One region of the Hydrogenophaga soli genome, then DNA from elsewhere that is predicted to be linked to it. Evidence: predicted binding sites of a transcription regulator. Region 1 holds the regulator's gene; each other region holds the start of a gene.
What was found. Region 1 encodes FNR, which switches genes on or off when oxygen is low (the NO sensors DNR and NnrR bind a similar motif). Its sites were predicted from a motif close to TTGATNNNNATCAA; they were not measured.
Positions count from the first base shown of each region.

Region 2: the regulator FNR is predicted to act here: its motif matches at 2,224-2,237, upstream of ACYVB7_RS05885 (hemerythrin domain-containing protein).
Region 3: the regulator FNR is predicted to act here: its motif matches at 7,317-7,330, upstream of ACYVB7_RS05920 (DUF3149 domain-containing protein).

Region 1 is NZ_BAAHAK010000005.1:146,017-156,792, forward strand. It holds gene ACYVB7_RS10825 (sulfite exporter TauE/SafE family protein) at 1-369, opposite strand, end outside; gene hemN (oxygen-independent coproporphyrinogen III oxidase) at 418-1,797, opposite strand; gene fnr (fumarate/nitrate reduction transcriptional regulator Fnr) at 1,995-2,720, shown strand; gene ACYVB7_RS10840 (hypothetical protein) at 2,765-3,064, opposite strand; gene ACYVB7_RS10845 (hypothetical protein) at 3,096-3,329, opposite strand; gene ccoP (cytochrome c family protein) at 3,534-4,448, opposite strand; gene ACYVB7_RS10855 (cbb3-type cytochrome oxidase subunit 3) at 4,476-4,613, opposite strand; gene ccoO (cbb3-type cytochrome c oxidase subunit II) at 4,633-5,259, opposite strand; gene ccoN (cbb3-type cytochrome c oxidase subunit I) at 5,271-6,713, opposite strand; gene ccoS (cbb3-type cytochrome oxidase assembly protein CcoS) at 6,782-6,919, opposite strand; gene ACYVB7_RS10875 (heavy metal translocating P-type ATPase) at 6,924-9,305, opposite strand; gene ACYVB7_RS10880 (universal stress protein) at 9,473-9,916, shown strand; gene ACYVB7_RS10885 (malonate--CoA ligase) at 9,994-10,776, opposite strand, start outside.
Region 2 is NZ_BAAHAK010000003.1:5,786-16,561, reverse strand. It holds gene ACYVB7_RS05895 (exopolyphosphatase) at 1-186, opposite strand, end outside; gene ACYVB7_RS05890 (alpha-hydroxy acid oxidase) at 363-1,520, opposite strand; gene ACYVB7_RS05885 (hemerythrin domain-containing protein) at 1,666-2,187, opposite strand; gene ACYVB7_RS05880 (ABC transporter substrate-binding protein) at 2,296-3,501, shown strand; gene ACYVB7_RS05875 (branched-chain amino acid ABC transporter permease) at 3,526-4,440, shown strand; gene ACYVB7_RS05870 (branched-chain amino acid ABC transporter permease) at 4,448-5,425, shown strand; gene ACYVB7_RS05865 (ABC transporter ATP-binding protein) at 5,436-6,230, shown strand; gene ACYVB7_RS05860 (ABC transporter ATP-binding protein) at 6,227-6,958, shown strand; gene ACYVB7_RS05855 (alpha/beta hydrolase) at 6,981-7,919, shown strand; gene ACYVB7_RS05850 (helix-hairpin-helix domain-containing protein) at 7,981-8,244, shown strand; gene ACYVB7_RS05845 (hypothetical protein) at 8,482-9,852, shown strand; gene ACYVB7_RS05840 (methyl-accepting chemotaxis protein) at 9,975-10,776, shown strand, end outside.
Region 3 is NZ_BAAHAK010000003.1:17,441-27,835, reverse strand. It holds gene ACYVB7_RS05950 (EAL domain-containing protein) at 1-2,271, opposite strand, end outside; gene ACYVB7_RS05945 (FIST signal transduction protein) at 2,268-3,413, opposite strand; gene ACYVB7_RS05940 (M90 family metallopeptidase) at 3,516-4,406, opposite strand; gene ACYVB7_RS05935 (tryptophan--tRNA ligase) at 4,496-5,800, opposite strand; gene ACYVB7_RS05930 (site-2 protease family protein) at 5,878-6,546, opposite strand; gene ACYVB7_RS05925 (L-threonylcarbamoyladenylate synthase) at 6,577-7,215, opposite strand; gene ACYVB7_RS05920 (DUF3149 domain-containing protein) at 7,394-7,546, shown strand; gene ACYVB7_RS05915 (Nif3-like dinuclear metal center hexameric protein) at 7,646-8,440, shown strand; gene pdxA (PdxA family dehydrogenase) at 8,444-9,526, shown strand; gene ACYVB7_RS05905 (DUF3617 domain-containing protein) at 9,531-9,989, opposite strand; gene mscL (large-conductance mechanosensitive channel protein MscL) at 10,079-10,395, opposite strand, start outside.

The sequences.
Region 1 (10,776 bases):
CTGCATGAGCGTCGGCTTCACATGGCGCCAAACCGTTTGAGCCAGACCATCAATCCACACGGGCTGACGCCCCAGCCACAACAGCACCCCTCCGAGCACAAAGGCGGCAACATGCAAGCTCGTCCAAACCGGACGCAGCACCGCGGTGTTTGAGCCAAACCATGCAAGCCCTTGCACCGTTCCGGCGGCCATTGCCCCCATGAACGCATAGCCAAATGTTCGGCTGATTTGAAAGAGCAGCAGGGACGCAGTCGAATGAGGCCCCGCCAAACGAGAGATCCCCGCACATGCTGCACCACACATGGCCACGCAATGGGGACCCCCAACCAATCCCATGGCCAAGGCTGAAATCAACATGGAAGCCTGCATGGCGCGACTGTACCGGACGGGGGACTCCCGTGATGGGAGAGAGGACGTTCAGATGATCTTGGAAAAGCGAGCCCGGTCTTGATCAACTTGGATGTAGCGATCAAAGGTCATGGCAATGGCTCGAACGAGGTACCACCCAGAAGCAGTCACCTCGATGCCACTGTCATCCACGTTGACCAACCCATGCGAAGCCAAGTCAGCCAGTTTTTCCAACTCTCGAGCAAAGTACGACTTGAAGTCAATCAGGTGACCCAACTCAATGGACTCAAACTGAACCCGACCTTGACACATCAAGGCCATGATCACGGACCGCCTGACCAGGTCATCGCGAGAAACCGCGAGACCTCTCACGATGGGCAAGCGCCCTTGATCCAGGGCATCGTAGTACTCGTCCAAAGTTTTGGCATTCTGGCTGTATGTCGCACCAATACGCCCAATGGCCGACACCCCCAAGGCAATCAAATCACAATCTGGCTGCGTGCTGTAACCTTGAAAGTTTCGATGCAACCGTCCCTGCCGCTTTGCAACCGCAAGAGCGTCATCCGGCAGGGCAAAGTGATCCATCCCCACATAGACATAACCACTCTCGGAGAAAGCGTCTAGCGATGCCGACAGCATGGACAGCTTGTCAGCTGCACTGGGCAATTCGGCCGAGACGATGCGCCGTTGTGGTTTGAAACGAGTCGGCAAATGTGCGTATGCATACAGTGCGATTCGATCCGGACGCAACTGGTTGACCTGGGCCAAGGTCCTTGCAAACGACTCGGGGGTCTGCATGGGCAGCCCATAGATCAAATCCACGTTCAGTGATTCGAATCCAATGTCCCGCGCAGCTTCAGCCAAAGCAAACACCTGTTCGGCAGGTTGAACCCTGTGAACAGCTTTCTGCACGGCCGGGTCAAAGTCCTGGACGCCAAAACTCAGTCGATTGAACCCTAGCGCATGCAAATGCCGCAAGCGTTCCACGGTGACCGTACGGGGGTCCACCTCAATGGAGTACTCCCCCCCCGGAACAAACCCAAAGCTGCGCCTCAACATGGCCATCAGATCGGCCAGCTCTGCATCACTCAAGAACGTGGGGGTCCCTCCGCCGAGATGCAACTGGGATACGCTGTGCCCTTTGCCGAAGTGGGACACATGCAAGTCAACCTCGCGGGACAGGTAGCGAATGTACTCGGCTGCCTTGTCATGGTGCTTGGTGATGACCTTGTTGCAAGCGCAGTAGTAGCACACCGACTCGCAAAAAGGAATGTGAACATAGATCGACAAAGGGAGCGCCATGGACCCAGCCCGCCTCTGCTCAAGCGCCTGAATGTAATCTGTCTCAGTGAACGCCTCTACAAAACGATCTGCCGTAGGGTATGACGTGTACCTGGGACCAGGCACATCGAAGCGCTTCAACAATTGTTCAGAAATGACATGAGTCACGTGTATCTCCAACTGCCTCAAATGTGCCAGCTGTGACAGCAAGCTCACTTGACGTGCATCAATGCACTGCAGCGAAGACAACCCTTACGCAAACCTTATCTGCCAGTTTTGTCCGGTCATGACACTGTGCGACACCGTTTCACGGTACGATGCCACCCAGTGACTTGATGTACGCTTGACCTGAATCAAGGCTCTCCATGGATCTAAACACAATCAAAGTTGCCTGTTCAAGCTGTAATTTGCGTGAACTGTGCCTGCCAATGGGGCTAAACCCCGAAGAACTCGACAAGCTGGACTCGGTCATTTCGGCCCGCCGCCGAATCAAACGAGGCACCGCACTGTTCAATGCCGGTGACAAGTTCACTTCTTTGTACGCGGTCAGGTCTGGTTTCTTCAAGACCTGCATCACCACGGCGGATGGCCGCGACCAAGTCACCGGCTTCCAAATGACGGGAGAAATCATTGGAATGGATGGAATCGTCAGTGATCACCACTCCTGTGACGCCATTGCCCTGGAGGACGCTGAGGTTTGCGTCATGCCCTTTGACCAAGTGGAGCAACTTTCCCGCGAGTTCACCACACTTCAACACCATGTTCACAAGATCATGAGCCGTGAGATTGTGCGCGATCACAGCGTGATGCTTCTGCTGGGCAGCATGCGAGCTGAAGAGCGGTTGGCAGCCTTTTTATTGAACTTGGTGCAGCGCTTGCATGCCCGTGGATTCTCCCAGTCTGAACTGGTGCTGCGAATGACACGGGAAGAAATTGGAAGCTATCTGGGCATGAAGCTTGAAACCGTGAGTCGGACCTTTTCCAAGTTTGTGGAAGAAGGCATCATTGAAGTCAAGCAGCGCTACGTTCACATCAAGAACACCAATGCCCTGCGCCAAATTGTGAATCCCCCAAGCAGCAACTGTCGATGACGCACAGAGTGAGCCTTCTTGTGTAAGGAGTCTCCGCGGAGGCTTTATGCCCCCTCGCATCGCGGCCCCTTGCTGCAAGCGTCGGGCCTGTCATCCACAGGCACCGGGCACCGATTCACCTCAAATGGAGACTGCGCCAGCAGTGTGGTCAGACTGCTTGAAACAAACGTGAGTGTCCAAAACACAAAAAAACTCACTGTGTAGACCGCCGACCTTGACCAGCCCAACTCAGATTGGCCCCAATGCAAGTCACCGGGGTCAACAAAGGCAAAAACTGCCATTTCCAGCACCCCTGCCATCAAAAATGCAGGCCATGCAATCCACATCAGTCGTTGGGCGAGCATCGTCGTCTCCTTCATGCCGCCCCACGGCGGCTTAATTGTTTGGTTTCACTTTGGGCACGACCGGAGAAGCTGCGTGGTTCCGGGCTTGCTGAGCTGGCTGCAACTTCACCAACTCGTCATCGGAAACCTTGCCATCCGTTCCTGCCTTGGTGAGAGCTTCCCGCTGAATTTGATTTTTGTCAATCACTGGGTCAGGGGCACTCATGGCGATGTAGGCGGTGGCCAGTGCCGCCACAACCACGACAGCAGGGCCACCAATCACCATCCACACGTAGGGCTCTCGCCACCAAGTGCTTGTGGGAAGTGGCGTGGAACCTGAAGCAGCTTGTGCAGATGTAGAACTCATGGCAACCCAAAAAAATACAGGGGAAACAGCCCGCAACCGAGGGTATTTTGACTCAATGCAGGCATCTACAAACAAAAAGGGGGCTAAGCCCCCTTTTTGTTCAAAACTCCGACATGTGCAAACTCAGTTGGCACCTTTTGCCGACTTGCTCAACACATAGGCGGCCAACACATGAATTTGAGCTTCGTTCAGCAACCGACTTTGTGAAGGCATGGCATTGTTCCAGCCTTCGTTGATGGCCTTGGTCACCACCTCGGCTCCCCAGCCATGCAACCAGATGTTGTCGGTCAGGTTGGGGGCACCCAAAGCTTGGTTGCCTTTGCCGTCTGCGCCGTGGCAAGCCGCACAAGCCGCGAACTTGTCCTTGCCCAGAGCAGCCTTGACAGGATCGTGCGGGCTGTTGGACAGACTCAACACATACTGCGTCAGGTTGGCCACGTCCTCGGGGGCGCCCACAGCGGCGGCCATAGGGGGCATCACACCATTGCGACCGTTTGTGATCGTTTCCTTGACGGCCTCAGGGGTGCCACCATACAGCCAATCATTGTCGGTCAGGTTGGGCGCCGCCAGGGTTTGGCTGCCGCGTGCATCCGAAGCGTGACACTGCGCACAGTAGTTCATGAACAGGCGCTCACCCACGGCCATGGCCTTGGGATCAGCAGCCAATGCCACGACGTCTTTTTTGACAAAGTCTTCGTACACAGGCGCGATGTTCCCTGCGACTTTCTTCACTTCAGCAGCATGCTGCCCTTGAGAAGACCAGCCCAGTTGCCCCTTGAAAGAGCCAAACATGGGGTACATCGCGCCGTAGACCAGCCCGAAGACCACCGTGATGACGAACAGGTACACCCACCATTTGGGAAGGGGGTTGTTCATCTCGCGCAAATCACCATCCCACACATGACCGGTGGTGTTGTCGGCCGTGGCGGCCACCTTGGTGGTCCCCGAAATCCACAGCAACACGGCGCAAGCCAAGATGCTGACGATAACGGCAACGGCCACATACATCGACCAGAAGTTGCTTACAAAGTCGCTCATGATGTTTCTTTCTATAGCTCTGGCGAATCAGTCTTCGTTGAAAGGCAGCTGAGCTGCCTCGTCAAAACTCGACTTGTTCCGCTTGGACCACGCCCAAGCCACGATCCCGATGAAGGTCAGCAAGCTGACCACGGTCATCGCACTGCGCATGTCATTGATGTCCATGGAGCACCTTTCGAGTTGGTTACTTGACTGCCGTACCCAGGTTCTGGAGGTAAGCGATGACGGCTTCGAGTTCGGTCTTGCCCTTCACCTCTTCGGTGGCTTTGGCGATTTCCTCGTCGGTGTAAGGCACCCCCAACTTGCGCAGCGTCTTCATCTTCGCGGGCAGTGAAGCGGCATCGGCTTGTCGCTTGCCCAGCCACGGATAGGCTGGCATGTTCGACTCCGGCACCACATCGCGAGGATTGTTCAGGTGGATGCGATGCCACTCGTCGCTGTAACGGCCACCCACGCGGTGCAGGTCAGGACCGGTGCGCTTGGAGCCCCACTGGAACGGGTGGTCGTAGACGAACTCACCGGCCAGAGAGTAGTGCCCATAACGAAGCGTTTCAGCTTGGAAGGGACGAACCATCTGGGAGTGGCAGTTGTAGCAGCCCTCACGGATGTACACATCACGCCCAGCCAATTGCAGCGCTGAATAAGGCTTGAGACCTTCAACAGGCTGAGTGGTCGACTTCTGGAAGAACAGAGGAACAATCTCCACCAGACCGCCCACCGAAATGACCAGAACGATCAGGAGAATCATCAAAAAGTTGCTGGTTTCGATCCGCTCGTGGGTGAAACCCTTGATTTCGTGGTTTTGAGCCATGTTGGTTCTCCTCAGGCGTGGCTTGCAACAGCGGGGATGCGGACGTCAGCGACCTGACCCTTGACAGCGGTCATGATCGTGTTCCACAGCATCAGCAGCATGCCGCCCAGGTACAGCAGACCACCCAACAAACGAATCACGTAGAAGGGGAAGGTGGCCTTCACAGACTCAACAAAGGTGTAGGTCAGGCTGCCGTCGGGGTTGACCGAGCGCCACATCAGACCTTGCATCACACCGGCAATCCACATTGCGGCGATGTACAGCACGATGCCGATGGTGGCCACCCAGAAGTGCAGTTCCACGGCCTTGACGCTGTGCATTTGCTTTTGACCGAACAGACGCGGAATCAGGTAGTACATGGAGCCGACGGAAATCAGACCCACCCAACCCAGGGCGCCGGAGTGCACGTGACCCACGGTCCAGTCGGTGTAGTGAGACAGTGCGTTGACGGTCTTGATGGACATCATCGGACCTTCGAACGTGGACATGCCGTAGAACGACAGCGACACGATCAGGAAGCGCAGGATGGGGTCGTCACGCAGCTTGTGCCATGCGCCGGACAGGGTCATGATGCCGTTGATCATGCCGCCCCAGCTGGGAGCCAGCAGGATCAGGGAGAACACCATGCCCACGGACTGCGTCCAGTCAGGCAGCGCGGTGTAGTGCAGGTGGTGAGGACCCGCCCACATGTAGGTGAAGATCAGCGCCCAGAAGTGGACGATGGACAGGCGATAGGAGTAGACCGGGCGGCCTGCTTGCTTGGGAATGAAGTAGTACATCATGCCCAGGAAGCCGGCAGTCAGGAAGAAGCCCACGGCATTGTGGCCGTACCACCATTGCACCATGGCATCCTGAACACCTGCGTAGGCAGAGTAGCTCTTGGTCAGGCTGACAGGCAGTTCAGCGCTGTTGACCAGGTGCAGCACGGCCACGGCCAGGATCATGGCGCCATAGAACCAGTTGCCCACATAAATGTGGCGGACCTTGCGGATGCCGATGGTCCCGAAGAACACGATGGCATACGCCACCCACACCACGGTGATGAGGATGTCAATGGGCCACTCCAGCTCGGCGTACTCCTTGCCGGTGGTGAAACCCGCGGGCAGGCTCAGGGCTGCCAACAGGATGACCAGTTGCCAGGCCCAAAAGGTGAAGGCGGCCAAGCCGTCAGAGATCAGACGTGTCTGGCAGGTCCGCTGGACAACGTAGTAGCTGGTGCCGAACAGGGCACAGCCACCAAAGGCAAAGATCACTGCATTGGTGTGCAGGGGGCGCAAACGCCCGTAAGTCAAGAACTCAATCCCGAGGTTCAGCTCGGGCCAGGTGAGCTGGGCGGCAATGATCACCCCCACCAGCATCCCGACCACACCCCACACCACAGTCATGACGGCGAACTGGCGTACAACGGTGTCGTTGTACGCCGTCGCCTGACTGGCCTTCGTTATCACAGACATACGGAACTCCTCTTAAAAGTCGTGGGGCGAAGTGTCATTGGACACTAGGGTTTCTACCTTGACTTAAGTCAATCGCCCCGAAGAATACGGCCACCTTCACGGTCGATGTTGTCGAGCTGGCCCGACTCCAAAGCCCACCAAAAAATGACGATGATGGCCAACACGATCACCACCGACAACGGTATCAAAAGATATAGCACTTCCATGGTGTCACTCCGCCCCTGAATCGGGTGAAAAAACAGAAGGTGAAGCGTTCAGCCTGAGTGCATTCCCAATCACCCAGAACGAACTCACCGCCATGCCCAGGCCTGCGGCCCAGGGAGGCATGTATCCCGCCAACGCCAGTGGCACGCTGATCGCGTTGTAGGCGGCGGCCCACGCCAAATTCTGACGCACCACACGCATGGTCAGGCGCGCCTGTATCAAGGCCTGAGGCACCTCCAGCAGCCGCCCGGATTGGATCACGAAGTCGGATTGCGCCTGAGCCAACGGCGCTGCATTGCCCAGCGCAAAAGACGTGTCGGCACGGGCGAGAACAGGCCCATCGTTCAGGCCATCACCCACCATGGCCACGCGGTGTCCCGACGCCTGCAACGCAGCCAACTCGGTGAGCTTGGCCTCTGGATTCGCTTCGGACACCACCCGGTCTACCCCCACCCCCTGGGCGATGCGCTGGGCAGCCTGGGGCTTGTCCCCCGACAACAGCCAGGTTTGAATGCCCGCTTCCTTCAAAGCCTTCACGGTGGCCGCAGCGTCGTCCCGCAGCCCTTCGTCCAAAACGAAGGTGGCCAACCACCCGGATGCATCGGCCAGATGCACTTGCGGACCGGAGGACTGGGCACGGTGCGCCTCAGTCACCCCGGCAAATGCCGCCGACCCCAATTTCAGGGGGCCATGCACGGCACTCACCCCGGCCATCCCCTGCCCTGCCAGTTCCTCCACATGGGTCAACGCGGCGCAGCTCAAACCCTGGTCGGAAGCCGCTGCGGCAATGGCCTTGGATGCCGGGTGCAGCGACACCGAAGCCAAACCGCCCGCCAATTGCAGCACCTGATCGGCCGTCCAGCCGTCCCGCACCGTCACCTGGGACAGCTGGACCCGGTCGTGGGTCAGGGTGCCTGTCTTGTCGAAAATCACCGTGTCGATGCCCGCCAGGGCCTCAAAGGCCTGCAGCCGTCGAACCAGCACACCGCGGCGCGCCAAAGCCCCGGCTGAGGCCAACATGGCGGCAGGCGTGGCCAGAGACAAGGCACAGGGGCAGGTCACGATCAACACCGCCACCGCCACCGCCAACGCCCGGGAGTGGTCCACGCGCCACCAGAAAAACGCCGCCACCAGGGCCGACAACAGCACCAGCACCAAAAATGGGGCCGCGATCTTGTCTGCCAGGATGGCCAGCCGAGGTTTGTCGGTGGACGCCTTTTCCATCAGGGCCACGATCTGGGCAAAGCGGGTGTCGCGGCCCAGCTTGTCGATGCGAACCTCCACAGGCCCCGACAGGTTGAAGCTGCCGGCAATCACCGCCTCTCCCTGCACCTTGGCGATGGCGTCGGACTCCCCCGTCAACAACGCCTCGTCCACCTGCGCGCGGGCGCTCAGCAGCGTGCCATCCCCCGGAAATGCCTGACCCGCCTGCACACGCACGGTGTCCCCCACCACCAGGCGACGGACCGAGACGGACTCGTAAGCCCCATCCCCGCGCAAGCGGTCACACACCTCGGGCAGCCGGTTCATCAGGTCGTCCAACGCGCCTGCCGTGCGGTCACGGGCCTTGAACTCCAGGTAGCGCCCCCCCATGAGGAAGAACACGAACATGGTGAGTGAGTCGAACCACACCTCATGGCCCCAAGGCCCGCCCCGGTCAAAGGTGGCCAGCGTGCTGGCGACAAACGTGACCAAAATGCCGATGGACACCGGTGTGTCCATGCCCACGCGGCCCTTCTTCAGGTCGCGCCAGGCACCCGCAAAAAACGAACCGCTGGCAAACAGGATGACCGGCAGGCTCAGGATCCAGCTGGCCCAACGCAGAAGCTGCTCGATGTCGGGAGGAATGTCCCCAGGTTCGGTGATGTACGCAGGCCATGCGTACATCATGACCTGCATCATGCAAATGCCGGCCACAAACAAGCGCCACAACACGCGGCGGCCTTCGGCAAGACGCTGCGTCACGCTGAGCGCCTCGCGCATGGGCAGCAAGCGGTAGCCGGTATCGCCCACGGCCCGGGCCAGCACCGAAACCTGTGTGGCCGCGGGGTCCCATTGCACCGTGAGGCGACGGGTGGCCGCGTGCACCTCGGCCTTGATCACCCCAGGAAGGTCGCACAGGGCACCCTCCACGGTGTCGGCACACGCGGCGCAGTACATGCCCTGGACCATCAACACCGACGATGCGGTGCGCCGTCCATCGGCATCGGTGTAAGTGGTGAACTCGGATTGCTCGCCTGGGTCGTCGAGCACAGAAAAGTCATCGGAGACCTCCAAGGGGCCCTTGGGTCGATCCACGGTGAACAGATCGGCAGCCGTGGCGCTCTGTCGAGCCCCCGCGCCAGCCCAGGTATCCCCCGATGGGGGCGCGGTCTCAGCTTGATTCATTGCGGCGAGAGTATGTCAGCAGGTGGTTGGATCGGTTGACATACGTCAACCCCCCAAACGAGGTTTGAAGTAGCCTAACTGCACGACGGTTCCGCACAGGAGAAACCCTCTTGAAAAGGCGTCTTTTCCCGTGCCGAATCCCCCAAAACTCAATCAGGAGATTTCACATGTACAAGCGCATCATGGTGGCCACTGACGGCTCTGAACTGTCCGAAAAAGCCGTTGAGCACGGGTTGATGTTGGCCGACTTGACCGGCGCGGAAGTGGTGGCCGTCAAAGTGGTGCCGCGTTACCCGCAAACCTACTTCGAAGGCGGTGTGGCCCTGGGCGCGGACGAGATCGCCAAGATCGAAAAGCAGTGGAACGACGAAGCCATGGAGGCCGTCAACGCCGTCAAGGCCAAAGGGCAGCTGCAAAGCGTCAAGGTCAAGGCCACCACCGTGAAGTCCGACCTGATTGCCGAGGCCCTGATTGCCGCGGCCAAACGCCACAAATGCGACCTGATCGTGATGGCCTCCCACGGGCGTCGGGGACTCAAGCGACTGCTGCTGGGCAGCGAAACCCAGCAAGTGCTGACGCACTCCCACATTCCCGTGCTGGTTTTGAGGTAAAAAATAGGCTCTACCGCTTTATTCATAAGCGGTAGCAGCTATTAAATCAGGACCTGGCTACCGCCCGGTTCCCGGATTCAACCGGGCACAAAAGACGCCTTGTGCTGGTCCCTCAGCAGGTTCTTTTGCACCTTGCCCATGGTGTTGCGGGGCAGTTCAGGCACCACCACGCACTTCTTGGGGATTTTGAAGTTGGCCAACGTGGCCTTGAGCTGGGCCAGCACCGCATCGGGGTCCACCGTGGCACCTGAACGCACCGTGAGCACCGCCACCCCCACCTCGCCAAAGTCGGGGTGCGGCACCCCCACCACCGCACTCTCGGCCACCCCCGGCAACTCGTTGATGTAGCCCTCGATCTCCGCCGGGTACACGTTGTACCCGCCGCTGATGATGAGGTCCTTGCTGCGGCCCACGATGGTCACGTAGCCTTGGGCGTCCACGCGCCCCACATCACCGGTCTTGAACCAGCCGTCGGCCGTGAATTCTTCGGCTGTTTTTTCGGGCATGCGCCAGTAGCCCTTGAACACATTGGGCCCCCGCACCTGGATGCCGCCGATGTCCCCCACCTCGACCGGCTCGCCGTGGTCACCCACCACGCGCAGCCCCACGCCGGGCAACGGAAAGCCCACCGTGCCGCCCTTGCGCAAGGTCAGCGCCTGCCCCTGGGCGTCCAGGTGCCGCACATCGCCCTGGCAGGGGTTGGAGGTGAGCATGATGGTTTCGGACATGCCATACCGCTCCAGGATGGTGTGCCCCGTGCGGGTCTGCCATTCCTTGAAGGTCTCCAACAGCAGCGGCGCCGAGCCACTGATGAACAACCGCATGTGGCCGCACACCGCCTGGGTGAGTGACGGCTCGGC
Region 2 (10,776 bases), on a different contig from region 1:
GGCCGCGGGCACGTAGGGCAGGTTGGTGGTGATGTCGCGGTTGGTGATGTCGATCTTGCCGTCCTGCATGTCCTTGGGGTGGACGAACTTGATTTCGTCGATCAGGCCCAGTTCATTCAACAGCACGGCGCACACCAGGCCGTCAAAGTCGCTGCGGGTGACCAGTCTGTATTTGGGGTTGCTCATCGGAATACTCGGGTGGCGGTTTTGTTGGACTGAAAGCTTCGCCCCGCGACTGCAAGGCGCAAATCATCGTACCCCATAACGCCAGAGGCCAGCACAGGGGCTGGCCTCGGGGGCGGGGGCGTGACACGTTTCACGCCACGGGTGGCGCGCAGGCCACGTCAGCCGATGCAGCCGGTTCAGCCTGCGGTGGGGAAGGTGCCCGGCAGCAGGATGTCGCGGCTCACGTTCTTCAACTGGGTGTGGCCGCTGAAGGCCATGCTCAGGTCCAGTTCCTTGTGGATGATTTCCAGGCACTTGGTGACCCCGGCCTCACCCATGGCCCCCAGGCCATAGAGGAAGGGGCGGCCGATGTACACGCCCTTGGCCCCCAGGGCCCAGGCGCGCAGCACGTCCTGGCCACTGCGCACGCCACCGTCCATGTGCACCTCGATCTGGTTGCCCACCTCCGCCACGATGCGGGGCAGGGCGTTGATGCTGCTTTCGGCCCCGTCCAGCTGGCGACCCCCGTGGTTGCTGACGATGAGGGCGTCGGCCCCGCTGTCCACCGCCAGACGGGCGTCCAGGTTGTCCTGGATGCCTTTGAGGATGAGCTTGCCGCCCCAGCGCTTCTTGATCCACTCCACATCGCCCCAGTTCAGGGCCGGGTCGAACTGCTGCGCCGTCCACGACGACAGGCTGCCCATGTCGGCCACGCCCTTCACATGCCCCACGATGTTGCCGAACTGGCGGCGCGGCGTGCCCAGCATGCCCAGGGCCCAGCGGGGCTTGGTGGCGATGTTGACCATGTTGGCCAGCGTGAGCTTGGGCGGTGCGGACAGGCCGTTCTTCAGGTCCTTGTGCCGTTGCCCCAGGATTTGCAGGTCCAGCGTCAGCACCAGGGCCCCGCAATGGGCGGCCTTGGCGCGGTCGATCAGCCGCTCGATGAAGTCGCGGTCCTTCATCACATACAGCTGGAACCAGAAACCTTCACCGGCGTGTTTGGCCACATCTTCAATGGAGCAGATGCTCATGGTGGACAGGGTGAAGGGCACCCCGAACTGGCGGGCCGCTCGGGCGGCGAGGATTTCCCCATCGGCATGCTGCATGCCCGTGAGCCCGGTGGGGGCCAGGGCCACCGGCATGCTGACCGCCTGCCCCACCATGGTGGTGGCGGTGCTGCGGTTTTCCATGTTGACCGCCACGCGCTGACGGAATTTGATTTTTTGGAAGTCGCTCTCGTTGGCGCGGTAGGTGCTTTCGGTCCACGAGCCGGAGTCGGCATAGTCGTAGAACATGCGCGGCACGCGCTTCTGGGCCAGGACGCGCAGGTCCTCGATGTGGGTGATGACGGTCATGCAGCGGTCTCCAAAAGCAAAGCCAGAAAGTCAGGTGTGGCTTGGCATGCTAGTCATGGATGGTCTTCGCTTGCGTGAAAGCCTGCGTGGGCGGATTGAAATAATTTGATCTGAGGCCATCGCCGCGGCGCGGACTGCCGACACTTCAGCTGCAACTGACGCTGCCGCAGCCGCTCATGGTGGCGGGGCGGATGACCGAGGGGTCGGCCAGCGTTTCGGTGGCGGAGTCAAAGCCCACGCTCTTGAGGTGCAGCGCCAAGCCCGCGTCCATGCTGGCGGCGTGCTGCGGAAACCACTCCGCCAGAGCCTCGGCCAGGCGCTGGATGATTTCGTTGTCGCCTTTCAGGTAATGCTCTTCCACCGCCCGCATGGTGTCGAGGATGGTGGCGTGGTGGCTGGCGTGGCAGTTGTCCGGCGCAAAACCAGTGGCCACCATCCAGCGTTCTTCCTGGGCAAAGTGTTCGATGGTGTGGGCCAGGAACTCGCGGTACAGGGGCAACTGGTCACGCAACGGGGTGGCCAGCAGGGTGTTGAGCTGGTCCACGAATTCGTGGTGGGTGTCGTCCATGCGCGCATCGCCGGTGTGCAGGCCGGGGGCCCAGTTCAGCCCCTGGGGCTGGGCGGCGGTGGCAGGGGCAGCAGGCGGGGTGAGGGTGTCGGTGCTCATGCGCTGCAAGGTTACCTCAAGCGCCATGCCCCACCGTTGACAGCGGTCAAGCGGGTAAGCTTGGTGTTCTTTGCCCCTTGTCCAGCCTGAACCCCTTGAGGAGCCCCCATGTTGTCTGACGCCCGTCGCGCTGTTCCTGCACTTGCCCCGTTGGCCCTGGCCGCTGTTTTGGCCTGTACCGCACACACCGCGCTGGCGGCTGACAAGGTGAAGGTGGGCCTGTTGTCCACCCTGTCGGGCCCGGGGGCCGCGTTGGGCGTGGACATTCGCGACGGCTTCAACCTGGCCATCAAACACACCGGCGGCCAGCTGGGCGGGCTGCCTGCTGAGGTGATCGTGGCCGACGACCAGATGAGCCCCGACGCCGCCAAACAGACGGCCGACCGCCTGCTCAAGCGCGACAAGGTCGATTTCATGACCGGCGTGGTGTTCTCCAACATCATGCTGGCGGTGGGGCAGCCCATTTTTGCCAGCAAGACCTTTTACGTGAGCGCCAACGCAGGCCCCAGCCAGTACGCCGGGGCGCAGTGCAACCCCTACTTCTTCAGCGCCTCGTACCAGAACGACAACATGCACGAGGCCGTGGGCAAGACGGTGACGGACAAGGGCTTCAAGAAAGCCGCCATCCTCGCCCCCAACTACCCTGCGGGCAAGGACGCGCTGGCCGGGTTCAAGCGCTACTTCAAGGGTGAGGTGGTGCTGGAGACCTACACCGCCCTCAACCAACTGGACTACGGGGCCGAGCTGTCCAAAATCCGCGCCTCGGGGGCCGATGCCGTCTACATCTTCCTGCCCGGGGGGCTGGGCATCAACTTCATCAAGCAGTTTGTGGGCACCGGTCTGTCGAAGGACATGACGCTGTTCGGCCCCGGCTTCTCGGGTGACGAAGACGTCATCAAGGCCGTGGGCGAACCCATGCTGGGCATGTTCAACACCTCGCAGTGGGCGCACGACATGAACAACCCGGCCAACCTGAAGTTCGTGACCGACTTCCAGAAGGAATACCACCGCCTGCCCACCCTGTACGCGGCCCAGGCCTACGACGCCGCCCGCCTGATGGACGCCGCCGTGCGCGACGTCAAGGGCAACCTGGCCGACAAGGCCGCGGTGCGCAAGGCGCTGGCGGCGGCACGCTTCGATTCGGTGCGCGGGGCCTTCAAGTTCAACACCAATCAGTTCCCCATCCAGGACTACTACCTGCGCGTCATCACCCGCGACACCCAGGGCCGCATCACCAACCGCATGCTGGGCAAGGTGTTCGAAAAACACGGCGATGCCTACGTGGGCGATTGCAAGATGCCCGCCGACCTTTGATTCACCGCGCTGACTCCCTCTGACATGGTGCTGCTGCTGGAGCAGGCGCTCAACGGCCTGCAATTCGGGTTGATGCTGTTCCTGCTGGCCGCCGGGCTGACGCTGGTGTTCGGCATCATGGACATGATCAACCTCGCCCACGGCTCGCTCTACATGGTGGGGGCCTACCTGGTGGCCGCCGTGGCCGGGGCCAGCGGCTCGTTCGTGCTGGCGCTGGCCGCGGGCGTGGCGGGCACGGCCGTGCTGGCCGTGGTGCTGGAGGCGCTGGTGCTGCGCCACTTGTACCGGCGCGACCACCTCTCGCAGGTGCTGGGCACCTTTGCCCTGCTGCTCATGGCCAACGAAGGCGTGCGCATGGTGTGGGGTTCGCAACCCGTGCCGCTGAGCCCGCCCGAGGCCTTGGCCGGGCCGGTGGAGTTGATGCCCGGCTTTTTCTACCCGGCCTACCGGTTGCTCATCATCGCCGTGGGGCTGGCCGTGGCGCTGGGGCTGTACCTGCTGGTCACCCGCACCCGGCTGGGCATGCAGGTGCGGGCCGGGGCGTCCAACCGCGACATGGCGCTGGCCATGGGCGTCAACGTGTCCCGGCTGTTCACCGGCGTGTTCGCGCTGGGCGCGGCCCTGTGCGCCGTGGCCGGGGGCCTGCTGGGGCCGCTGCTGGCGGTGCAGGTGGGCATGGGCGAGAACATCCTGATTCTGGCGTTTGTGGTCATCGTCATCGGTGGCATCGGCTCCATCCGCGGGGCGCTGCTGGCTTCGCTGATGGTGGGGCTGGTGGACACCCTGGGCCGCGTGGCCATGCCTTGGCTGTTCGGGCTGGCGCTGGGCCCCGAGGCCGCCGACCAGGCCGGCCCCGCGGTGGCCAGCATCCTCATCTACGTGCTCATGGCGGGGGTGCTGGTGTTCAAGCCGCGTGGGCTGTTTCCGGCGCAGGGTTGAGGCACGCATGGGCAAACCAACCCTTTCCCTTGCGCAGAGCCTGCGCAGCCCGCTGGACCACCCCCTGCACCCCCGCTGGGCGGGTGTTTTGCTCCTGTTTTTGTTGCTGCTTCCGCTTGTTCTGAAAGCGCTGGAGCAGGATTTTTATGTGGGTGTGGCCAGCCGCATCCTCATTTTTGCGCTGGCCGCCAGCAGCCTCAACCTGGTGCTGGGGTTTGGCGGCATGGTCAGTTTTGGCCATGCGGCGTTTGTGGGGCTGGGCGGCTACACCGTGGGCGTGCTCATGCAGTACGGGCTGGCCTCGGCCTGGCTGGCGTGGCCGCTGGCCGCGCTGGTGGGCGGGCTGGCGGCGGTGCTGATCGGGGCCATCTGCCTGCGCACCCAGGGGGTGTACTTCATCATGATCACCCTGGCCTTTGCTCAGATGCTGTACTACCTGGCGGTGTCGCTCAAGGTGTACGGCGGTGACGACGGCCTGATGCTGGCCGCCCGCAACACCTTGGGGCTGGTGGACCTGGCGGGCGACAACGCCTTTTATTACACCGTGCTGGCGCTGGGGGCCGCCGTGTTCCTGGGCCTTTACCGCCTGCTCAACGCGCCGTTCGGCCACGCCCTGCAAGCCGTGCGCGACAACGACACCCGCATGGCTGCGCTGGGCCACCCGGTGCGGCGCATCCGCCTCACCGCGTTTGCGCTGGGCGGTGCGCTGGCCGGGCTGGCCGGGGCGCTGCTGGCCAACCAGGCCGGGTTTGTCAGCCCGGCGGGCATGGCCTGGAGCCAGTCGGGCATGCTGATGGTCATGGTCATCCTGGGTGGGGTGGGGCGCCTGTACGGCGGGCTGGTGGGGGCCACGGTGTTCCTGGTGGCCGAAGAACTGCTGGCCACCCACACCATCCACTGGCAGTTGGGCCTGGGGCTGGTGCTGCTGGCCGTGGTGCTGCGGGCACCCAATGGCGTGCTGAGTTTGCTCATGCCCAGGAAATGACATGAGCGACATGACCCAAGGCCACCCCCACCACCCGCACATTCTGCAGACGCACGACCTGGTCAAGCGTTTTGGCGGCCTGTGCGCCACCGACCACGCCCACCTGGCCGTGACGGCGGGCGAGGTGCATGCCCTCATCGGCCCCAACGGCGCGGGCAAGACCACGCTCATCCACCAGCTGTCGGGGGCGCTGGCCCCCACCTCGGGCCGCGTGGTGTTCGACGGCGTGGACGTGACGCACACCCCCATCCACCAACGGGCGCTGATGGGCCTGGTGCGCAGCCACCAGATCACCAGCGTCTTCCCCCGCCTGCCGGTGCTGGACAACCTGGCCCTGGCCGTGCAGGCCCACCAGACCGGGCCGGGGGGCACCGGCGGGGGGCTGCTGCGGCAGTTCTGGCAACCCGCCCGCTCACACACCGAACGCTACGAGCAAGCCGCCGAGGTGGCCGAGCGCGTGGGCCTGGGCGCGGCGCTGCACACCCTGGCCGGGGCCTTGTCGCACGGCGAACAGCGGCAGCTGGAGGTGGGCCTGGCCCTGGCGCTGCGCCCCAAACTGCTGCTGCTGGACGAACCCCTGGCCGGCATGGGTCCCGAGGAAGGCGAACGCATGGTGGACCTGCTGGCCGACCTGCGCGGCGAGGCCACGCTGCTGCTGGTGGAGCACGACATGGACGCCGTCTTCCGCCTGGCCGACCGCATCTCGGTGCTGGTGGGCGGGCGCGTCATCGCCACCGGCACACCTGACGCCATCCGCGCCAACACCGAGGTGCAACGCGCCTACCTGGGGGAGGAACACGCATGACGGCCTTGCTTGAGGTCAGTGACCTGGAAGCCGCCTACGGCCCCAGCCAGGTGCTGTTCGGGGTGAGCCTGCGCATTGGCGTGGGCGAGGTTGCCACGCTGGTGGGCCGCAACGGCATGGGCAAAACCACCACGGTGCGCAGCATCCTGGGGCTGATGCCGTCCAACGGCCACCGGGAGGGCGGCAGCCTGCGTTTTCTGGGCGAGCGCATCGACGGCCTGGCCCCCGACCGCATCGCCCGCATGGGTGTGGCCGTGGTGCCCGAGGGGCGGCAGGTGTTTCCCAACCTCAGCGTGCGCGAAAACCTGGTGGCCTTTGCCGCCCGCCGCAACGGCGTCAGCGCCCAGGCCACGCCCTGGACGCTGGAGCGGGTGCTGCACCTGTTTCCCCGCCTGGGCGAACGCCTGGGCCACATGGGCAACCAGCTCTCGGGGGGTGAACAGCAGATGCTGGCCGTGGGCCGGGCGCTGATGACCAACCCCCACCTGCTGATCCTGGACGAGGCCACCGAGGGCCTGGCCCCGCTGATCCGCGAGGACATCTGGCGCTGCCTGGACACGCTTCGCCAGCAGGGGCAGACCATCCTGGTCATCGACAAGTACATCCAGCGCCTGATCCAGCTGGCCGACCACCACACCGTGCTGGAAAAAGGCCGGGTGGCCTGGCAGGGACCGTCTGCCGCGCTGGCCGCCGACCCCTCGCTGTGGCACCGCTACCTGGGGGTTTGACGCCCAGTCCCTGGAGTCCTCCATGACCGAATCCACCGCCGCCCCCGATTCCCCCGGCTCCCCTGCCTGGCTGGACGCCCAGTACAACAACCGCGCCCGCGTGCCCCAGGCGGTGCAGCACCTCCAGCGCTGGGCCGCCGACTCCGCCGCCGCCCGCGCCGAGTTGCTGGCCCGCGGCCAGGCCGTGCTGGATGTGCCCTACATGGACCAGTCCGGCCTGAGCCCCGCCGCGCAGACGGTGGACGTGTTCACCCCGCCCGCCAGCGCCACGCCGCCTGCCGGGGGCTGGCCGGTGCTGGTGTTTGTGCACGGCGGCTACTGGCGGGCGCTGGACAAGGCCGACCACAGCTTCATCGCCCCGCCGTGGGTGAATGCCGCCGTTGGCCCGGGTGCCATCGTGGTGGTGCCCAACTACGCGCTGTGCCCGGCGGTGACGGTCGGCACCATCACCGCGCAAATGCAGCAGGCCGTGGCCTGGACGTGGCGGCACATTGCCCGCCACGGCGGCAACCCGCAGCGCATCACCGTGGCGGGTCATTCTGCCGGGGGGCATGGGGTGGGCATGCTGCTGGCCACGCCCTTGGCGCACTGGCAGGCGCTGGGGGTGGCGACGGAGGCGGGGGGCACGTCACCCGTGCGGCACGGGGTGAGCATCAGCGGCCTGTTCGACCTGGCCCCCATTGCACACACGCCCTTCCTGGCCGACCTGCGGTTGTCGCCCGAGGAGGCCCAGGCCCAAAGCCCCATCCACCACCCGCCCACCGGCGGACCGCTGACCGCGGTGGTGGGCGGCGACGAGAGTGAAGAATTCCTGCGCCAGAACGGCCTGTTGCGCCAAGCCTGGGGCGAGGCCGCGGCCCCCGTGGCCGAGGTGCTGCCGGGGCTCAACCACTTCAGCGTGGTGGAGGAACTGGCCCAACCCGCCAGCCGCCTGAGCGCCTGGGTGGCGGAAAAGTTGTGAATCAAAACGGCACCTGGCGCTTTTTATGAAAGCGTAAATAGCTATGAATTTGGGAGTAAAAATGCCTTTCTCAGAAGCTGAAAAAAACGTGTTGCTGGCGGTGAAAGGCGTGGGCCCTACCGTGGTGCTGCGCTTGGAGAGCATGGGGTTGGCGTCGCTGGCGCAGCTGGCCGAGGCCGATGCCACCGATGTGCTGCGCCAGGGGGCGGCCCTCACGGGCTCCAGCTGCTGGAAGAACAGCCCGCAGGCGAAAAAAGCCATCCAGGCGGCCATTGAGGCGGCGGTGGCGCATGTGCATGCGTCGCCCCGTTCGCCCCAGGGCTGAGGCATTCAAGCCTCCTCGTGCCGCATTTCCAGCCACAGGGCGTTGAGCACGGCCAACCCGGTGGGGGTGTCCCGGGCGACACGGATGCGGCCATGGCATTCGCGTGCGAATGCGTGTTTTCGCTTGGGGGTGATCCTTCAGGGGCCAATGCCTGGATGCTGGGGGCTTGCCTGAGTCGCCTGAATTTCCTTTGCCATCGGTCGGTACGCGTGGCAGTGCTTCTGTCCAGGGTGGAACATGACCGTCATCAATCGCACCGCGTCCGCGCCCGGTATCACCCCGCCTGCGGTTCATGGCGAGCACGGGCCGAGCCACCCCTCGCCATTGCCCGAACGGTCCACTCGCGGCTCCGGGTTTGAAGGTCTGGCACCGCGCCTGGCACAACTGACGGTGGTGCCGTCTGCCGGAGGGCCTCCCCAGGCCCCCGCGGACTTGCGCCCCCGCGTTGCGCTGTCGGCGCACGGGCTGAGCGTCCCGCCACGCACCACGGCGGGGAAGAATCAGCCGATTGCCAACCCGTTGGCCATGCATCTGGGAACCCAGACCGCCGACGGGGGTTTTGTGGCCACGGGCAAGTGGAACGGCCCGGCGGCTGTGGCCACGGCTTCGCCCAGCCGAACGCAGCCCCTGCGGCACCACGAGGCGCAGCAGGCGGGCTACCAGCTGGGGGCCAAACTCAATGGCGACCCTGTCGATCATCCGGTGGATCGGCGGCGGCTGGCGCAGGCCAGCCAGACCATGCATCAGACGCGCCTGGCGCTCAAGCACGGGCGCGGCAACATCCTCCAGGATGTCGAGCTGACCGGGGGTGCCAGTGCACAACGGACCATGGTGTCGTATGGCATCCAGCAGCGGCTTGGCAACGACATCGGTTGGGGCACCGCACTGGCGTATGGAGCTGGCAGCTGCGATCAGCATGGGGGCATCAATTCGCGCCTGCACGCCCCCAAGCTGCGCCCTGGAGAGCGCACCCAAACGGTCTACCTTGATCAAGCCGCCATGGCGTCGTTGAACGGCCCCACCGGCCACACGTTTTCGGAAGCCCATGGCCGACCGAGGACGGGCTGGAACAAGCAAGAGGACGGCACGACGCAGAACGTTGCGGAAAGTCCTCCGCCCGTGGTGATGGACAGCTGGGCCAACGGCCCCGCGGTCAGGCGTGGCGACAGCGTTTATGCGTCCTTGGGTGACGCCATGAAGCCCATGGAGACCTTCGATGCCACGTCGGGGCGGCAGGCCATGGACAGGATGCTGGATGCCCAGAAGAAGTTTTCGCCCGGTGGCGAGGGGCGCGTGGTCACCGAGGCCGTTCTTGCCGCACTGCCCGCACAGAGCCTGTATGTCGAGTGGAACGAGGTGCAGGTGGTGAGCCCCCAATTTGCGAAAGCCGCCGCCCAGAACCTCGCCCAGGCCGGGCGGCTGTCTGCCGACATCATGGCCGTTGGTGCGGGCCGCGAAGCCTACAACCTGAGCGTGGGTCAGGCCACCAAGCAGGCCACGCTCGACGCCATCCGACACGAGGCCGCCCACCTCAACCACCAGACGCGCCCGGCGGTGGTGACGCCACGCAGCCCCCCCGCCGATCCGGCTCCAACGCCTGCCGCGTGACGGTGTTCCACGTTTTGACAGTTGGCGGTTTCCGTTGACGTAAATCAACGAGCGCCCGGCGCAAGGCCGCAACCATGGTGGAACCCAGGTTTTTCTGGTCTGGTTCACCGCGAGTCCTGCCCATGTCCCTGCTGCCCTTTTTGTCTTCCGCATCACCCGCCAGTGGCACGTTCGACTGCAACCAACCGCCCCGCTCGCTGCGCAGCCTGGGGGTGAAGGGGGGTGGTGGGGTGTTGATGGCCTTTGTGCCGCCCCAGGCGGACTTTGCCCGCGTCAACAGTGCCTGGCAGCAGCTGGCCACGCCGGGCATGACGGTGCTGACGCTGTCGTCCAGCGGCGCCCTGTGCAGTGCCCGCGCGGCGTCCACCTACTGCGACGCTTCGGGCCAGGAGGGCAGCTGGTTGTGGCTGCCCAAGGGCTTGGTGGGACAGCACGAGGTTCACCTGGTGGACTTGCATGTGAACGACCCACCCTCGGCCAAGGTGCGCGTGACCGCCATCCAGCGCGAGTTGGACCGCCTGCCACTGCGTCTGCCGCTGTCCGCCGACCGGACCTTTGCCCTGGTGTATTGCGACGGGCTGTCCGCCTCCGAGGGTTTTTTGATGCAGGCCTGGTACGCCAGCGGGCGTTTTCCGTGCCTGGCCATTGGCGGGTCGGCTGGGGGCTCGCTGGATTTCAAGGCCACTTACATCGGCACCGCGGCTGGGGTGCACCAGCAAAAGGCGTTGCTGGTGTTTTGCGAAATGGCCAAGGGCAAGTCGTTTGCGCCGTTCAAGAGCCAGAACTTTGCCGCCACCGCCCACAGCTGGCTGGTGGCCGAGGCCGACCCAGTGGCCCGCACCGTCACCTCGGTGTTTGATGCCCAGCAACGCCCCCGTCCGGTGGTGGAGGTGTTGTGCGAGCAGTTCCATTGCCGCCCGGACC
Region 3 (10,395 bases), on a different contig from region 1:
GCTGGAGATGCCCATGCGCTGACAGGCCCGCAGCACGTCGGACACCTGGGCCATGTCGCGCAGCGCGCTGCTTTCCAGCAACTCAAGCTCCAGATCGTCGGGCTTGACGTGGGGGTGCTTGGACATGAGGTCCAGCAGATGGCCCACAAAGTCAGGCTGTTGGAACTGCAGGGCGCTGACGTTCACGCTCACCCGGGTGTGGATGCCCATGGCGTGCAGGGCTTTCAGGTCCTGCATGGCTCGGCGCAGCACCCAGTCTCCCAGCTCCACCGCAATCGGGTGGTTTTCGACCACGGGAATGAAGATGGCTGGCGGTAGCAAACCCCGTTCAGGGTGACGCCAGCGGATCAGCGCTTCCACGCCGATCAGCTCTCCCGAGCGCAAATTCACCTTGGGTTGGTAGTACAGCTCAAACTGGTCGTGCAGCAGTCCTTGGCGGACATTGGCCAAGGTTTCGTTGGTCCCGCGGGCCTCCTTGTCGGCCTGGGAGTCGAACAGATGGACCCGCTCCCGTCCCGCCAGTTTGGCTTGGTACATGGCCTGATCCGCCTGGCGCAACAGCTGGTCCGCGTCAACCTCGTCGTGCTGGGGGTAGAACGTCACGCCGATGCTGGCCGTCACGTTCAGTGCGACGCCCTCCAGGGTCACGGGCTGTCCGATCTGTTCCATCAGCCGTTGCACCAGGGCCTGGCCGTGGGCGTGATGGGGCAGGTCAATGAACACCGCCACAAATTCGTCCCCACCCCAGCGCGCCAGGGTGTCGCCATCGCGCAGCACGGACGACATGCGGTCGGCCAGCTTGGCCAGCAGCAGGTCCCCCACGTGGTGACCATGCCGATCATTCACGGATTTGAATTCGTCCAGGTCCAGGAAGGCGATGGCCAGGGCCTGCCCGCGGCGGCGCACCCCGGACATGCCTTGCGCCAGCCGATCGGCCAGCAACACGCGGTTGGCCAGCCCGGTCACCGGGTCGTAGTGGGCCACCCGTTCCAGCTCGCGTTGCTGGGTCTTGAGTTCGCTGATGTCGGAAAACAGCGCCACATAGTGCGTGACCTCCCCCGCGGGGGTTTTGACGGCGCTGATGGTCAGTTGCTGCGGATACACCTCGCCGCTCTTGCGGCGGTTCCATATTTCCCCACTCCAATGTCCGCGTTGGGCGATGGTGTTCCACATGCGTTGGTAGTAGCTGGCCGGGTGCATGCCGGAACTGAGCATGCGGGGGTTGCGGCCCATCACCTCACCCCGTTCATAGCCGGTGATCTGGGTGAACATGTCGTTCACTTCCGCAATCTGGCCGTCGGGCCCGGTGATCAGGATCCCTTCCCTGGCGGAGCTGAACACGCTGGCCGACAGTTGCAAGCGTTCCTGGGCCGCCTTGAGTTCGGTGATGTCGTGGGCGATCCCCAGCACCCCAACCAGTTGGCCCTTCTCGTCCCGCATGGGCAGTTTGGTGGTCTGAAACAGGCCCTGGTAGCCGTTGGCGGCGAAGGTCAGCCACTCCTCATTCTGTGTGGGTTGGTCCGCGGTCATGGCCTTGAGGTCGTGGCTGCGGAAAAATTCGGCCAGTTCGGGGCTGACAAAGGCGGTGTCGGTCTTTCCGACGATCTCGGCTTCCGAGGCACCAAACAGCTGTTCGAAACGGGCGTTGCAGGCCAGATAGACCCCCGCCGGGTCTTTCAGCCAAATCAGGTCCGGGATGGCGTTTTTCAGGTTGGACAGGAAGGTTCGCTCCCGTTCCGACGCTTCCAGCGCCATGGCCAGCCGGGCCCGTGCGTCGTCCCGGTCGTGCTCCAGCCCCTGGGTGAGCTTTTCAGAGCGTTGGCACAACTCGATCGCGCGTGCCAGGTTTCGCAGCACCGGGGCGAACACCTCGGTCAGCGGCAGCTCGGAGGGCTGATCGTGCTCGGCCAGGAACAGGAAGCCATGCACACCGTCAATCGGCAGCCACAACGCGTGTCGGTAGGCGCGGTGCTGGCACAAAGGGGTCAGCAGCTCGCTGTCCTGGATCTTGAGGGCCTGACGTCCCCATCCTTGCGGGGGCGTCAGGATGTTTTGCCCCTTGCGCAAAGCCAGGGTGTGGTCGCCCACCGCGTGCTCCAGCACCCAGTTGGGTGCGCCTGGGTCGGCGCGTCGCAGCACCAGGCCCACCGGGTAGGACAGGTGGAACAGGAAGCGCTGGAGCACGCGGGGCAACAAGCGGGCCAGGGTGACTTCCGCACCGATGGTCAGCGTCAGGTCATACAGAACGGCCAGGGCCCTTTCGCGCTTCATGCACACGCCCCCACGCTGATCACCAGGGCTGCGTTGTGGAACAAGGGATAACCTCCCTGGGCCCCAGTGCCGATTTCCCCCAGCGTGAGTGCGCCAACCACCGAGCGGGTTCCGGTGTGCCGGGCCAGTGTCGCCAACTCCTGTGACGCACCGTTGGCCATGTGCAGGCGTCGACCGGCGCAGTAGAACACCAGCAGTGGGGCGCACTCGTCCGGGGCCAGTGGTGGGAGGGCGGAGACCACCCGGGCCATGCACGCCGGGTCATCCGGAGGGGGCGCCTGCATCAGCATGAGCATGGAGTTTTCGGGCACCTCCCCGATGCAGATCAACGATCCATCCGGCTCCAGGCCGACGGGGATGCGGATCAGCACCTGGTCGCTGGCCCGGACCAGTCCGATGGGAAAGTGCACGCCGTATTGGTAGAAATTGTCGGGCGTCAATGCCACGCCGTAATGGTCGCGGATGAGCTGCTGGTATACGTCGAAGGCGGGGCGCCAGTCGATCTGTGCAACTCGGTTGCCTGCGGTGGTGGTGGCCAGCACAAAACTGTCCGGGGCCGGGTAGCCATGTTCGACCACGGTTTGAACGTCTGTGGGCCACAACATGCCCAACATGCCCCCAGCCACACATGCATCGGTGGTGAACACGCACCCGATGGGGCTGAAGGTTTCGCTGCCCGCGTTGACGCCTGCGTATTTGACGCGGTCTGCCAGTTCCAGGTACAGCTCGTCCAGTCGGCTGGCAATGTCGGGCAGCAGACCGTCGAACACCATGAACAGCGTGGGCTGCTCACCGCCAGTGGACGTTGTCTCCAGCGCTTTCAGCGTGGCCTGGGCCATGGCCGTTCCTCCCGAACCCAATGCGTCGGGGTCCAGCAGAAAAAATTCGGGGCGTTGCGCCAAGCAGCACAGGCACACGCCATGCGACTCGAAGCCGGAGGGGGTGATGAGCGCCGGAAACACGCCGCCCATGAGAGGCAGCTGGCGCTCTCTGCACGCCGCTTGCAACAGCGGCAGGTGCTGGCGGTCGGCCTCGGCCACCAGGGCAAAGATGCCCGCCTGGGGAAACCGGGTGCGCCAAGCATCGAGAACGCTGTGCAGGGCACCCTCGTCAAAGGGTACGTGGGTTTGTGTTGTGGCCATCATCTGAAGCATCCCACTGTCGTGTGGTCCCCAGTTTAGGCGACAGGCGGTTCGGGCGTCGAGTGTGGCGTGCCAGGGGTGTGACCCGGGCCTGGCCGGGGCTCAGGTCCAGTTGGCTGGGTCCAGCCCGTAGAACACCTGCAGTTGATGGTATTCGTCGGGATGCTGTTCCCGCAGCGCCGAAGGCGACATGAAGAAGGTCTCGGTGATGACTGCAAAGAATTCTTCCGGGGCCTGTGCGCCATACGGATCGATCAGCGTCGGCTCACCCGCATCGGCCAGCCAGCGGAGGTCTTCATAGGCCCGCTGAAACACCCGGGCCCACCCGGTGGGGGACTGGCCGTTGCGCAAAGGGGGCGCACCGTTGGCAGGGCCGTTTTCCTGGTCGAGCTGGTGGGCAAACTCGTGCATGACCACGTTGTGCGCCTGGGCGGTTGGCGCCGTGTCGTGCCCGGTGGGGCGACCCAACGGGGCGGCCCATTGGCCCGAGCGGGCTCCGGCCTGCACATCGGGCCACGACAGCACCACCACGCCCTCTTGCCACGATTCGCCCAACCGAACCTCGCGGCCTTCGCTCACCACCCCACCGGGTTGGTGGTGTTTGGCGTCCACCACAAACGGCGCGGGGTAGAGCAGCACATGGCGCAGGTCGGGGTAGGGGTTGAGGCGCTCGGGGCGCCCGTGCAGGGCCAGCACGGGCACGCAGGCCTGGGCGGCGATGAGCACGCGCATGTCGTCCGTCACCGTCAGGCCCTGGCAGCCGATGATGGGTTTTTCCGCCACAAACACCTGCACCATGGCCTGCAGGCGGTGCTGCAAAGGCGGTGGCAGGTGGTTGTAGAGGGGGAATTGCCGACGCAGCAGCTTGCGCCAGGCGGGCGGGAAGGGGGTGCTGCCCAGGCGCTGGCGGCGTTGGCGGGCCCACCAGGGGCCGCCGATCAACGCGGCCAACACCAGCGCGCCCATCAGGGCAAAAACAAGTTCAGGAGCCACTGCACAGGGGGAAAGCTGCAAACCCCCCAGCTGGAGCTGTGGCCGGGGTTTTCAAGGCCGTGTGCAAGGCGTCTGGTGGCGGCCCATCGTCACGCGGCCTTGGCTTCGCGTAAGGCGGCCAGGGCGGCATCCAGCGCCTGGGCGGTGACGCCGGGTTGCAGGCTTTGGCCCAGTTCTGCCAGTGCTGCGCTGCCCTCGGCCTGCAGGCGGGCAATCGCGGCACCACACACCTTGGGCTGGTCGAACCCGGTGCTTTGCACCAGAAGTTGCCCGCAGCCGTCGGCCAGCTTGAAGTAAAACAGGCCGTCTTTTTCGCGGTACTGCTTGAAGGTGACCAAGGCCACTTTCTCGGCCTTGGCCGTCTGGGTGCTGCCACCCGCTTGGGCGAGGTTGCGCAAACCCACCGCATGGCGCAGGCGTTGCAAGAATGGTGTGGCGATGGCACGGGCCTTTTCGGCACCTTTTTTCAGGATGGCCTCCACGGCTTCGGGGTGGGCCATGAAGTGTTCGTAGGTGGCGCGCATGGGTGCGATTTCGGCGTCCAGGCGTTCGAACAGCCGTTCCTTGGCCTCGCCCCAGGCGATGCCGCTGGCGTAGGCTTGGCGCATGGCCTCGGTTTCCTCGGGCGTGGCAAAGGCCTGGTAGATCTGGAACAGGGCGCTGCCCTCGGTGTCCTTGGGTTCGCCAGGGGCGCGGGAGTCGGTCAGCAGGCCCATCACCAGCTTGCGCAGCTGTTCGCGCGGGGCGAACAGCGGGATGGTGTTGTCGTAGCTCTTGCTCATCTTGCGACCGTCCAGGCCGGGCAGGGTGGCCACCTGCTCGTCAATGACCACCTCGGGCAGCGTGAAGTGTTCGCCGTACAGGTGGTTGAAGCTGGCGGCCATGTCGCGGGCCATTTCGATGTGCTGAATCTGGTCGCGCCCCACCGGCACCTGGTGGGCGTTGAACAGGATGATGTCGGCGGCCATCAGCACCGGGTACATGAACAGGCCGGCGGTCACGCCGTCGTCGGGCTCGGCACCGGCGGCGGTGTTCTTGTCCACGCTGGCCTTGTAGGCGTGGGCGCGGTTGAGCAAACCCTTGCCGCACACGCAGGTGAGGAACCAGGTGAGTTCGGGGATTTCCGGGATGTCGGACTGGCGGTAGAACAGCACCTTGTCGGGGTCCAGCCCGGCGGCCAGCCAGGTGGCGGCAATCTCCAGTGTGGAGCGCTGCACCCGTGCCGGGTCGCCGGTCTTGATGAGGGCGTGGTAGTCGGCCAGGAAGTAAAAGCTCTGCACCCCGGCGCGGTGGCTGGCCTGCACGGAGGGGCGCACCGCGCCCACGTAGTTGCCCAGGTGGGGGGTGCCGGAGGTGGTGATGCCGGTGAGGACGCGGGTGGGGACAGTGGTCATGACAGAATCAACAAGAAAATTGGGCTCTACCGCTTTCAAATCAAGCGAAAGCAGCTATCAAAATTGATTTTTTTGGGCTAAAACAGCAAGGCGCGAAGGGGGGCGAGCATCAGGTCCAGCGCCCCGGCGGTGACGGCCATGAGCGGGCGCATCCACAGGTTGCCCAGCACGCCGCTGACCACCAGCGCCATCACGATGAAAAAGCCCCAGCGCTCCAGCCGGGACAGGGCCAGCGCCGCCTTCATCGGCAGCAAGCCCACCAGGATGCGGCCACCGTCCAAGGGTGGAATGGGAAACAGGTTGAACGCAAACATCACCAGGTTGACCAGCACGCCGGCGCGGCCCATTTCCAGGAAAAACCGCTCGGTCACCCCCAAGGCCACCAGCGCATAGGCCAACACCGACCAGGCCAGCGCCATGGCAAAGTTGGACGCCGGGCCGGCCAGGGCCACCCACACCATGTCGCGCTTGGGGTGGCGCAGGCGGCCAAAGTTGACGGGCACCGGTTTGGCATATCCGAACAGGAAGGCACCCGAGGTGGCGAAGTACAGCACCAGCGGCATGAGCACCGTGCCCACGGGGTCGATGTGTTTGGCGGGGTTGAAGGTGACGCGGCCCAGCATGTAGGCCGTGGCGTCGCCCAGCCTGAACGCCACGTAGCCGTGCGCCGCCTCGTGCACCGTGATGGCGAACAGCACGGGCAGGGCGTAAATGGCCACGGTCTGGATGATGTCGGCAAAGTCCATGCGAAAGGCTTTCGGTGTTGGGGCGTGGCGTCAGTCCAAACCCAGCGGGGCCAACGGCCCCTGACCCTGGCGCACCACCTCGGGTTCGTCCCCCTGGCCCATGGGGGTGAGGTCGATGACGGTGGTGGGTTCCAGCGAGCAGGCCCCGGCGTCGATCACGGCGGCCAGCTCGTGCTCGAAGCGGTCGCGGATGTCGTGCGGGTCGTTCAAGGCGTCCGTTTCACCCGGGGGAATGAGTGTGGTGGCCAACAGGGGCGCACCATGCAGGGTCAGCAGCTCTTGCAGCGCCCGGTGGTCCGGCACCCGCAGGCCGATGGTCTTGCGCGAGGGGTGGCTCACCCGCCGCGGCACTTCCTTGCTGGCCTCCAGGATGAAGGTGTAGGCCCCGGGGGTGGCCGCTTTCAGCAGCCGGAACTGCCGGTTGTCCACACGGGCGTAGTTGGCCAGTTCCGACAGGTCGCGGCACAGCAGCGTGAGGTGGTGCTTGTCGTCCACCCCGCGGATGCGGCGCAGGCGGTCTGCGGCGGGCTTGTCGTCCAGGTGGCACACCAGCGCGTAGCTGGAGTCGGTGGGCACGGCGAGCACACCGCCCCGGCCCAGCAAGGCCACAGCCTGCTTGAGCAGGCGGGGCTGGGGGTTGTCGGGGTGGACTTCGAAAAACTGGGACATGGCGGTATTGTCCCGCACACCGACGGGCAGGTCTCAAATGGGGCCGTTCGAAAACCAATTCACCCGACTTCTGATCCAGATCAACCCTGTCAAACGTGGGGTTGATTTTGGTCAATCCGGCGGGCCTGGAACGGGGGTGCAATGGCTGGCGTGTAACTGACACGGAAGGAGAAATCCCATGAAAGCACTCGTCGATTTGTTTTCCACCGACTATGGCCTTCTGAGTGTGGTGGTGCTGACCATCACCCTGGGCATGGCGGGCTGGTACATCCGGTACTTCACCCGCAAGATGAACGAAGACGCTGCAGCCGCGGCCAAAGCCAAGCCCTGATGGGGCCGGGTGGGGTGCCCTTGGCACAATCCACCCATGAATTCCACAACACCCTCCCCACCGGCTTCGTTTTCTTCGCTTCATTCAGGCGGAGTCGGCATGGGGCGGGACACCCTGTTGGCCCGGCTGGACGACGTCCTGAGCCCGGGCCTTTTTCGTGATTACGGCCCCAACGGGCTGCAGGTGCAGGGCAAAGACACGGTGCGCCACCTGGTGACTGGGGTCACTGCCAGCCTGGCGCTGATCGAGGCCGCGGTGCAGGTGGGGGCCGATGCCCTGCTGGTGCACCACGGGCTGTTCTGGCGGGGGTACGAGGGGCGCATCACCGGGTGGATGCACCGCCGCATCAAAACCCTGATGACGCACGACCTCAACCTGCTGGCCTACCACCTGCCGCTGGACGCCCACCCCATGCTGGGCAACAACGCCCAATTGGCGCGGGTGCTGGGGTTCGAGTCCGACCTGCCTGCCGACGACGCCCGGGCTGCCCAGGGCTTTCGCCGTTTTGGCGAGCAGAGCCTGGGTTTTCTGGGACGCGTGGGGGATGGTGCCCAAGCCACCTTTTCCGTGGCCGACCTGACCCAGCGCGTGCAGCAGCGCCTGGGGCGCGCCGTCACCTGCGTGGGCGAGACCGACCGACCCGTGCGCACCGTGGCCTGGTGCACCGGTGGGGCGCAGGGCTACTTTGAGGCGGCCATGGCCGCCGGGGCCGACGCTTTCCTCACTGGTGAAATCTCCGAGCCCCAGGCCCACTACGCGCGGGAGTGCGGCGTGGCCTTTCTGGCCTGCGGCCACCATGCCACCGAGCGTTACGGCGTTCAGGCCGTGGGGGACCACCTGGCCGCCACGCTGGGCCTGCGCCACACCTTCATCGACATCGACAACCCGGCCTGACCCATGACCCTTCCCTTGCTCATCACCCAGGGCGATGCTGCGGGCATCGGCCCCGAGATCATTGCCCTGGCCTTTCGCGATGCGCCCGAGCGCATGGCCGGTTGTGTGGTGGCGGGTGACGTGGCTGTCATGCGCCGTGCCGCCGCCACCGTGGGCGGCTTGCTGCCGGTGGCCGACTGCACACCCGCGGGCCACGCCGTAGGCCCCGCCAGCGCCTTGGCCGGGTTGGGTGCGCCGACGGCGCTGCCCCCGCGCTGCGTGCCTGTGGTGCAGGCGTGTGCACCCGCCGCCCACGGGGTGCTGCCCGCGTGGGGGCTCATCAGTGCCGAAGCGGGCCGCATGGCCGCCGAGAGCATTGCCTGGGCCGCCCGTTCGGCCTTGAACGGGCAGGCCGCGGGCGTGGTGACCGCCCCCATTCACAAAGAGGCATTCAGCGCCGCGGGGCTGCACCACCCCGGCCACACCGAGTACCTGCAAGCCCTGGCCGCCGAGCATGCGGGCCTGCCGGTGGGGCAGGTGCCCGTGCGCATGATGCTGGCCAACCCCGAGCTGCAAACCGTGCTGGTCAGCATCCACATCAGCCTGCGCCAGGCGCTGGATGCGGTGACGTTCAACAACGTGCTGGACACCCTGCGCATCACCCACCGCACCTTGCAGCCGGTGCAGCAGCACCGGGGCCGGGGGCTGCGCATTGCGGTGGCGGGGCTCAACCCCCATGCGGGTGAAGGCGGCTTGTTCGGGCGGGAGGAGATCGACACCATCGCCCCGGCGCTGGCCCAGGCCCGGGCCGAGGGCCTGGATGTGCATGGCCCGTTCGCGCCCGACACGGTGTTCATGCGGGCGCGGCGCGGCGAGTTTGACGTGGTGGTGGCCATGTACCACGACCAGGGCCTGATCCCCGTGAAGTACCTGGGGGTGGAGCAGGGCGTCAACGTGACGCTGGGCCTGCCCTTCATCCGCACCAGCCCCGACCATGGCACGGCGTTTGACCTGGCGGGCACCGGGCGGGCCGACCCGTCCAGCCTTCTGGCGGCGGTGGACTGGGCGCGTCAGGCGGGCCCCGAGGCGGACCCTGAGGCGGGCTGACGCCTCAGCAGTCGCCTTGGCGCGTCATCACCATCTTCATGGTGGAGTGGCGCATGTTGTCGGGGATTTGGCCTCCCTGCATTTTTTGCTTGACGTTCAGGGTCACCACGTCACCGGCCACGGTGCCGTCGTAGTCGGCCTCCATGGACATGCCGCCCTGCATCTTGCAGCTGGCGCTGAACTGGAAGCGTCCTGCGCTGCTGTTCATGTTGCTGTAGGTGCAGTCCACGCCTGCGTCCTTCTGGGCCTGGAAGGCGCGGCCTTCGTCCATGTCCTTGGGCGTCACGCACTGGGTGAAGGTCATGGGGGGCATCTTCATGGGCATGCCCGGGTTCTGCATCTCGATGCTGTAGGCGTATTTGCCCGGCTTCATCTCCTTGATGCGCGGCCCCTGCTGCGCGCTGGCGGGCCAGACGCAGGCCAGGGTCAGACCCAGGCCGATGAGCGAGACGACGGGTTTCATGGCGTTGTCCTTTCTCCGGGTTAAGAAAAAAGCCGATTTTCAACAAAGAAAATCGGCTCTAGCGCTTTGCATACAAGCGTAGGATGCTCTTATTTTTTCAAGCTGTCCCGGATTTCACGCAACAGCTGGATGTCTTCCGGTGTGGGCGGTGACACCTCGGGCGCGGGTTCGGCAGCGGGTTCTTCGCGCTTCAAGCGGTTGATCTGCTTGACCATCATGAAGATGATGAAGGCCAGGATCAGGAAGTTCACGGCCACGGTGATGAAGTTGCCGTAGGCCAGCACCGGCACACCGGCCTTTTTCAACTCGGCCAGCGTCAGGCCCACGCCGTCGGGCACCTTGCCCAGCACCACGAACAGGTTGGAAAAGTCCAGGCTGCCCACCACGCGGCCCACCAGCGGCATGA